DNA from 2 places in the Paenibacillus sp. CCS19 genome. Region 2 is predicted to be linked to the other one. Evidence: riboswitches for the same ligand, from Rfam matches in the RefSeq annotation. Region 2 holds a riboswitch; the other holds the start of a gene.
What was found. A riboswitch is a leader RNA that binds a small molecule or an ion and turns the genes downstream of it on or off. The one in region 2 is predicted to bind cyclic di-AMP.
Positions count from the first base shown of each region.

Region 1: another riboswitch for cyclic di-AMP. It lies ahead of SBI19_RS23280 (resuscitation-promoting factor); the one in region 2 lies ahead of SBI19_RS14370 (3D domain-containing protein).

Region 1 covers NZ_BTCK01000042.1:42,305-46,516, forward strand. Annotated here, with positions in the region: gene rsmA (16S rRNA (adenine(1518)-N(6)/adenine(1519)-N(6))-dimethyltransferase RsmA) at 1-701, opposite strand, end outside; gene rnmV (ribonuclease M5) at 705-1,271, opposite strand; gene SBI19_RS23280 (resuscitation-promoting factor) at 1,393-2,544, opposite strand; cyclic di-AMP (ydaO/yuaA leader) riboswitch at 2,785-2,987, opposite strand; gene SBI19_RS23285 (TatD family hydrolase) at 3,168-3,953, opposite strand; gene SBI19_RS23290 (HD domain-containing protein) at 4,005-4,212, opposite strand, start outside.
Region 2 covers NZ_BTCK01000018.1:43,361-47,572, reverse strand. Annotated here, with positions in the region: gene SBI19_RS14380 (GDP-mannose 4,6-dehydratase) at 1-445, opposite strand, end outside; gene SBI19_RS14375 (mannose-1-phosphate guanylyltransferase) at 451-1,476, opposite strand; cyclic di-AMP (ydaO/yuaA leader) riboswitch at 1,769-1,949, shown strand; gene SBI19_RS14370 (3D domain-containing protein) at 1,960-2,649, shown strand; gene SBI19_RS14365 (polysaccharide deacetylase family protein) at 2,758-3,633, opposite strand; gene SBI19_RS14360 (sugar phosphate isomerase/epimerase family protein) at 3,756-4,212, opposite strand, start outside.

The DNA of each region.
Region 1 (4,212 bases), on a different contig from region 2:
AAGAAATGCGCCTCGTCCGGCGTTTCGACAGCGGGCTTATCCCGCAGCGCCAGCTTGATCACTGCCGAATCGACATTGGGCTGCGGGATGAACACCGTATGCGGTACGATGCATACGATGCTCGGTACGCAGTAATATTGCACGGCGACGCTCAAGCTGCCATAATCCTTGCCGCCTGGCTTGGCCGCCATTCGGTCTGCAACTTCCTTCTGGATCATAACGACGATATTCTCCAGCGGCAGCCGTTCCTCTAGCAGCTTCATAAGAATCGGGGTTGTCACGTAGTAAGGTAGATTCGCCACTACGCTGACGCCTGACACATCATTGAAGCGCTCTGCGAACAGCTGATTCAGATCCAGCTTGAGCACGTCCGCATGAATAACCTCAACGTTATCTTCGCCTGCGAGCGTATCGCGCAGAATCGGAATGAGACGGTTGTCGATCTCTACTGCCGTCACCTTGCCAGCCGATTGAGCCAGATGCTGCGTGAGTGCGCCAATACCTGGTCCAATCTCGAGTGCACCTTTGGTCGAATCAAGCTCAGCAGCCGACACGATTTTGTGCAGGATGTTCTGGTCGATTAGAAAGTTCTGTCCAAGACTCTTCTTGAACTCGAAGCCGTATTTCTTCACGATATCGCGTGTCCGCGAAGGGGTAGCTACCTCTACCGCCGTATTCTTCTTCTGTTCATTGCTGCTCATTAACTAGCCACGCTCCTGTTCCAGCTGCTGTTCCATTTGCCGCCATGCTTCTATAAACTCCGTCTTCGTAATTCGGAAGCTGACGCATCGTTTGTAGAAGGTTTTGCCGTTCGCATAACCGATTCCGAGCAGCTTGCCAATTACCTCTCGACGCTCAGACGCCTGAGGATGAACGGTAAGTCCCGCTTCTATAATATCGTCCCAAGTTACTTCGACCGATCCGCCTTCTCCTGCCAGCTGCTCCGTTCGCACATTAGCCAGCGCTTTGCGAATGGCTTCCGGCGATGCATTTTCGACACCGATATCGCCTTTGTACATCGCTTCCTCCTGAGGAAGAAACGCATGCTTGCAGCCGGGAACACGCTGCGCGACGATACGCCGAATGCGTTCACCTGCATGATCCGGATCTGTAAAAATAATAACGCCGCGGCGTTCCATAGCAAGCTCAACCCGCTTCAGCACCTGTTCGCCGATCGCAGAGCCGCCGGTTTCTATTGTATCTGCCTCGACAGCGCGCTTAATAGCCGTCGTATCGTCTTTGCCTTCAACCACAATTATTTCTTTAATCATCTTGCGCCATTCCTTCCCGCGAGCATACAAAAAGAAGAGGCATCGCCTCTTCTTATGATGGCATATTTGGCTGTGAATTACGATACATATCTGATACTGCTATCGGATAACGCGACACCCACTAGCTGGAGGACGGTTTGTTAGGCCCGATGATGTACACCGTATAGCCTTTCTTCGAACCGAACTCTTCCGCGTAGTCTTCGCTCTCGTAATAAACGTCGATCTTGTTTCCTTTAACCGCGCTTCCCTTATCCTCCGCACGACGGAATCCGATGCCTTCGATGTATACCCACCAACCGATCGGAATAACGTTAGGGTCAACGGCAATCGTCCGTCCTTCCTTCACTTTCGTGCCGGAAGCGGTAATGCCGTATTGCGGATGGTTCGCGCTCTTGCCCGTCGACTTCACGCCGGCGGAATAGGCCGTAAGCGTAACATTCTTCAGCACTTTCTTCGCCTTGAAGGAAATGCCTTTCAAAGATACCGTCTGCGGGCCGCTCGAAGCCTTGGCCGATAATGTCGTAACCTTCGGCTGCGCCTTCTTCGTACCGACAGCAACCACTTGGCTAACCGCCGGCCGCTGTACGGCTTTCTCGACGAGCGCTGTCGATACGAGCTTGCCGTCCTCGTACACGCTCTCGAATTGTTTCACAACGACACCATCAGTGCCGCTCTTAACCGTCTTCTCCTTACCCTGCTCAAGGGTAGGATCTTCTTGCTTCACGATCGTGAAAGGAACCGTATGCTGGGAGCTCGTTACTTTACGCTCCACACGTACGACCTTCACCGCCATGTTCGGTGTCAGGTCAGCCGTCAGCGCCGGATATACTTTGTCGTAGCTACGAACCGGAATATTTAATTCCTCGATCGCCGCTTGCACGGTATCCTCGGTCGTGTACACAGTCCAAGTCTTGCCATCAGCTGTTACGGTCACTGGATTCGCCGTGTCGATGACGACACGATCTCCATCCTTAATCGCTGCATTCAAAGGGATCGACACCTTATCATGCGGCCCAACCGTAATAGCTTGTTCATCCAGTAGGCGTTGCAGGACCCATTGCTTCGTTTTCACGATGCTCTCTTGTCCATTCACTACTACGGAGACGCTTCTCTCAGCCGTTCCGTACAACAACACCAATAACATGAAAGTCATAGCGATTGAGATAATTATACTCAATGTGATTAACCGCACGTTTTCATGCTTCCATCGCAATGCGAATGACATGCTGGATGATCGTTTCCCATGGGTGTCCTCTTGCGGAATTACGCCCACTTCTTCGGTCCTCCTTCAAAGTCCCGCCGTCGAGTGTTTCGCATGATACAATTGACGCGACTATAGTATATTGGCATGACGAATCATGCTATCCAGTCCCTCTCACCTTCACCTCCATTGCTAACCCTATGTCGACGTAAACTTCTTTATTCGAAAAGAAAAGAAGCCATCGACAGAGGATCATCTGCTTCGTGGCTTCCCGTTTGGTCGCGACTAAACATGGAAAGTGGGATTCGAAGGTTGATCTCTCTATTTCGCTTACGAGGTTAGCTGTCGGGTTCGGGCAAGAGAGTTGCCCTATCGTCACATTGCAGCGGATCGACCGCTATGCAATGCTTCCAAATTCACCCCATCGGTTATGCTTCCATGCGCACAAATCACTGTGCAGCATTTCCACATATGGTTCCCCCGTTCTCCGTTAGGAGATTAAGCGTACTACTGGAAATCCAATACATTGTGTAAGTTCTGAAATGAATCATACCCCGTGTTCGCATGCATTGTAAAGAACAGATAAAAGACGATTTAAACGATATTTAAGGAAATTCAGCGAAAAGAGAAGCGGTTTTGGGGACAAAATCAACTTTTATCACGCGTAAGGTCCCGATTCCTCACGATTTCAGCCATTATTGATCAAAACGGAAACATTTTCTAGCGTTTAGAGACGTTAAATATCCAATTTCTTCAACGCTCATTCCTTTAATTGCCGCAGCGGCATCAGCTACCAGTGCGACATAGGAGGACTCATTTCTCTTCCCTCTATAAGGGTGCGGTGCCAAATAAGGGGAGTCCGTTTCGATGAGCAGACGGTCGTCCGGCACTCGTGAAAGCACTTCCTTTGGAACCCTTGCATTGGTAAATGAAACCGGTCCGCCGAACGAAATATAGAAGTTCATATCGAGACAAGCTTTGGCCGTTTCCCAGCTGCCGGAGAAGCAGTGCATAATGCCTCCGACCTCTTCCGCCTTCTCTTCCTTCAATATACGTACGACGTCCTCCGAAGCATCTCGGTTATGAATGACGATCGGTTTACCGACTTTGCGCGCCAGACGGATCTGCTCGCGGAATACGCGATGCTGGACATCCTTCGGTGAAGTATCCCAGTGGTAATCGAGACCGATTTCACCGATAGCCACAACCTTCGGATGCGACATCAGCGACTCGATCCATTCGAGATCTCCCTCCTGCATATGGATGCTCTCAACAGGGTGCCAGCCAACAGCCGCATAGATAAAATCATGCTTTTCCGCCAATGCCATCGTCGTCGGAATCGTTTCGCGGTCAAACCCGATATTCACCATAATTTCGACACCCGCTTCTCTTGCTCGTGCGATAACTTCCTCACGGTCATTGTCGAATTTGTGATTGTCCAAGTGCGTATGCGTATCAATTAATGTAACTTTTCCGTTCATGTTGTCTTACTTTCTCCTTCCTATATATAAAACGTTTATTTTCTTCGAGTTCTAATAGCCAAAAATCGCGCGTATGCGGGCGTCGAGCCTATGCGCAACCGGACGCAGCAGATCGTCTGGGAAATACCAGCGATGCTTGTCCTGATGCAAGCCGGTCAGCGAACGAATAATATCCGAACGGGCCGAAATTTCCGATAAACCACCCTCCGAGTCAAGCAGCAGAATCGGCGGCTTGTCGCTGTTCTTCTTCCCATTACCC
Region 2 (4,212 bases):
TGATGGCATAAGGATTCATCGGCCTTAGCGGGTTATTTTCCGTAACGGGAATCTCATTCGTGTGTACCTCGCCGTACGCCTCGCTTGATCCTGCGATGAGCACTTTGGTCGGAAGCTTATGAAGTCGAATCGCTTCGAGCAAGTGTACCTGACCTGCGACGTTATTATGGATCGTATCGCTGGGCGATGCCCATGAGGCGGGAACGAAGCTTTGCGCAGCCAGATGGAATAGATGATCGGGACGCTCGGCAGCAATGACTTCTTCGACGGCAGCGGCATCTCGAAGTTCGCACTCGATTAAGCGGATGTTCTTATTCGAGAGGGCGTCTTCTCCGTTATGCTGCCTGCAGCGGCAGGTGCCGGCGACTTCAATGCCTTCGCTTAGCAAATACGATGCAAGGTGGCCTCCGACAAAGCCGTTGATGCCCGTAATGAGAGCCTTCACTTGCATCACCTCATGGACTCGTTCAGCCAATATTTCAACCGAGGCTCTTCGGACCGATGGCAGACGAGCAGACCGTGCGGGGTGGAGACGACTATCAAGTCGGATACGCCGATAAGCAGCGTCTCCGTCTCGGAATAGACGGTGTTGCCTTCGCTTTCAAACAGCCGAATGGCGCCTTGTGCGACATTGCCAAGCGCATCAGACGGATGATGTCGGCGAAAAGCAGCCCATGATCCGATATCGTCCCAGCCGCAGTCGATTGGAATGCAGTGGATTTCGTCGGTTTTCTCGAGCACAGCGTAATCGATCGAGAGTTCGGGAATGTCTGCGTAGGCTAAGGCAGGATTGCCATCGTGTTCAATGAACGGCTGCCACAGCGCCGGTTCCTTCATGGCGATGTGATGCAAGATGGAGGAGGGACGCCATACAACGATGCCGCTGTTCCAATACACGTTGTGCTGTTGAATTAACTTCTCTGCCGTAGCGGCATCGGGTTTTTCTAAGAATCGTTTCACTTTATGCAGGGAATCCTCCGCATCCGACTGATCTTCATCGGCTTTGATCTCCATGTAGCCGAAGCCCGTGTCGGGGCGATCCGGCCGTATGCCAAGCGTGACAATCGAATTAACGGCAGTCGCAGCCTGTGCAGCTCGCTCGATGGCGGCGAGATAAACGTCATCGTCGGCGACATATTGATCTGCGGGTACGAATACGATCGGGCGATCATCGCCTTTGGCCAGCATGGTGTAAGCGGCATAGGCGATGCAGGCGGCCGTCCCTTTTTGCTCCGGCTCGGTGAAGATTTGTTCGGTGGATAAAGAGGGAAGTTGGCTGGTTACGAGCGGGACGTGCGCGGTAGGCGCTGCAATGAATAGACGTTCATCAGGCACCAGGCGCCGGAATCGGTCAACAGTCTGCTGGATGAGCGTAGGTCCCGAGCCGAATGACAGGAATTGCTTAGGTATTGTTTTGACGCTGCGGGGCCAGAACCGGGTACCTTTGCCGCCGGCCATGATCATGATGTTCATCATGTAATGCAACGACCTCCAATCACGAGCCATCCCGTGTAACGGGACAAACAGCTTCCATATACAAATGCTACGCCATTGTATTCAGGCAGGAATCGTGCCTGCAACGGCATTTGTACAAATATAAGACTTTACTAGCTTGCGGCTTCTTCGTTTCTGTAATTTCAACGGAATGAATGGCGATTTTTCCGCTAATGGGGAGGTGGCGGAAGGGTCATTTGCGGGCAGGCGGGAGTAGGATGGAACTTGTAGTGGCGGCAATTACCAGTTTCATGGGTGAGTTAAATGTGGTATTGTTTTACGCGAGCCGAAACTAACGTGCGGGGGAGATTCATGGTATTCAGATTGCCATAAAGGCGAGCTGAATCCTCGGGGTGAATCGCATAAGCAGCTGGCGGGCGCCAGTTGTTCGATGCGTAGGGTGACTCCTCATCCGAATCCGACAACTAACCTCGTAGGCGTATACAACAGGAGGATTCTAACTTAATGACACAGCTTACAGTGAAACCGTTTGCAAAATGTTTGAAGCAGTGGGCCCGCACAGCGGCTGCTGCTGCTCTTGGCATCTCGATCGCTTGGTCCGCATCCGCGGCATCCGCCGATGCAGCTTCCGTTCATGTGGCGACGAAGACAACGACGTTCTGGACGCTGTCCCAGTACTACGGATTGACGATGCAGCAGATTGCTTCAGCCAATCCGAGTGTGAATCCGAACAATATTATTGAAGGCCAGCGGCTGTCCATTCCCACGATAAGCAATACGTTTAAAGTGGCATCGGCGCCTGCGGCATCGGCAACAACAGCAAGCACAGTTAGCAACGACAGTGTGACAGTTGGCGGTAAGCAGTTTGATGTTTCGAAAACGATTCAAATGACGGCAACAGCTTATTCAGCGGATCCAGCAGAGAATGGCGGCTGGGGCGGACTTGATTACTTCGGTAATTCGCTTAAGGTAGGCACAGTAGCTGTCGATCCATCGAAGATCGCGCTAGGCACGAAGCTGTACATAGTCGGTTACGACTTTGCAGGACTTCCGACTGGAGGAATGATCGCTACCGCATTGGACGTAGGCAGTGCGATTAAGGGCAATCGCATCGATCTGTTCGTCCCAGGCACAGCAGCACAGGTGAGCGACTTCGGCATTCAGTATGTGAAGGTTTATGTACTGGAATCGTAATTATTAATTTGTTTATTGGCTCGCATGGCAGCAACAAGAAAGCGGAGATGCAATTATTGCATCTCCGCTTTCTTGTTGTTCGTGGCAGGTTGTACAGTTGTTGTTGACTTATCGCTGCTGCCAGCGGCCATCTGAGGAGCCGAGCATCTCTGGAATCGTCACGAGCTCGTATCCTTTGTTCCGCAGCATTCGGATAATAACAGGCAGCGCCTCGACGGTACCCGATAGATCCTGTGTACTGCCTCCGCCAGCATGCTGGAGAATGATCGAGCCTGGCTGGAGCGTCTTGCGGACGTTGATAATGACCGACCTGCTTCGCAAGCTTCGCCAATCGACGGAATCGACGTCCCAGTTCACAACAACGTAGCCGTTGCGCTTCGCCCACTGCACTTGAGCGGGTCTTATCTCGCCATAAGGCGGACGGATATAGCGCGGACTATATCCAACGAGAGGTGCAAGAATCGCATCTGTTCGAGCAATCTGGCGTTGATACTGTTCGGCGGTTAATTGCGAGAATACCGCATGGTTGTAAGAATGGTTGCCGACGGTGTGACCTTCTCGCTCCATTCGGCGAACGAGCTGCGGATAGCGCGTTGCCAGGGAACCGAGCACGAAGAACGTCGCTCTCACGTTATAACGCGCGAGTACATCGAGCACTTTGCCCGTATAGCGCGGATCCGGTACATCGTCGAACGTTAGCGCTGCTCGCCGCACACTGCGAGGACCATGCGTGACGAATGCGCCTGGATATCGCTTCTCCAGTGTAATCCAGCTCATAACGGCCTGCTTCCGCTGTTTCTTGCGGGGACGGGCGTACGAATTGTACTGCTCTGTCGATTGCATGGTCCGGCTGCTGTCGACTGAAGCTGCAGCGTGATCGCTTGGTGTTGGTTCGGCTTCGGACGGATAGGCTGAAGCATCAATCGGATTGGCAAGCAGAAGTGCAAGGACGAGCAGAATAACGATTCTAGATTGTCGTTTCATTGGACGTTCTCCCTTCAAAACGGAGGGGCGGAAAAGAATACAATCCTCGTTGTTTTCTCCGCGGAACGCCAATATTATGCATGCATATTAACGATGGGTCAGGCTTTGATCAGCGGGTTAAGTTATTGCACTTCTTCCCACCATGTATGCATTTGACGGACGAACAGCTGAAGCATCTCGCTGCTGTCGAACGCGCCGCTGAAATCTTCAATGCCGAACGCACCTTGATAGCCGACCGCCTTCAAGTCTGCTAACACACGTTTCCAAGGTACGATGCCACCTGCAACCGGCTGCCAGGCGCAATGCCAGGAAACAGGATCGAGTGGATCTGTGCTATCGGTTGCAGGCATCCAGCCAGCGTTCTTGACATGGACATGTGCCAAGTACGGACCGAGCAGCTCGAGCCCCATCCGATATTGCTCGAAGCCCTCGTGAACGAGGTTGCCTGGATCGTACAATACGCCAATTGCATCCGGGTCGCAGCCTTCAATCAGACGATGAGCTAGCGAAGCGCTAGGCGCGATTGTGTTGTGATGCGTCTCGACGAGACCCTTGATTCCGTATCGACGGGCCAACTTC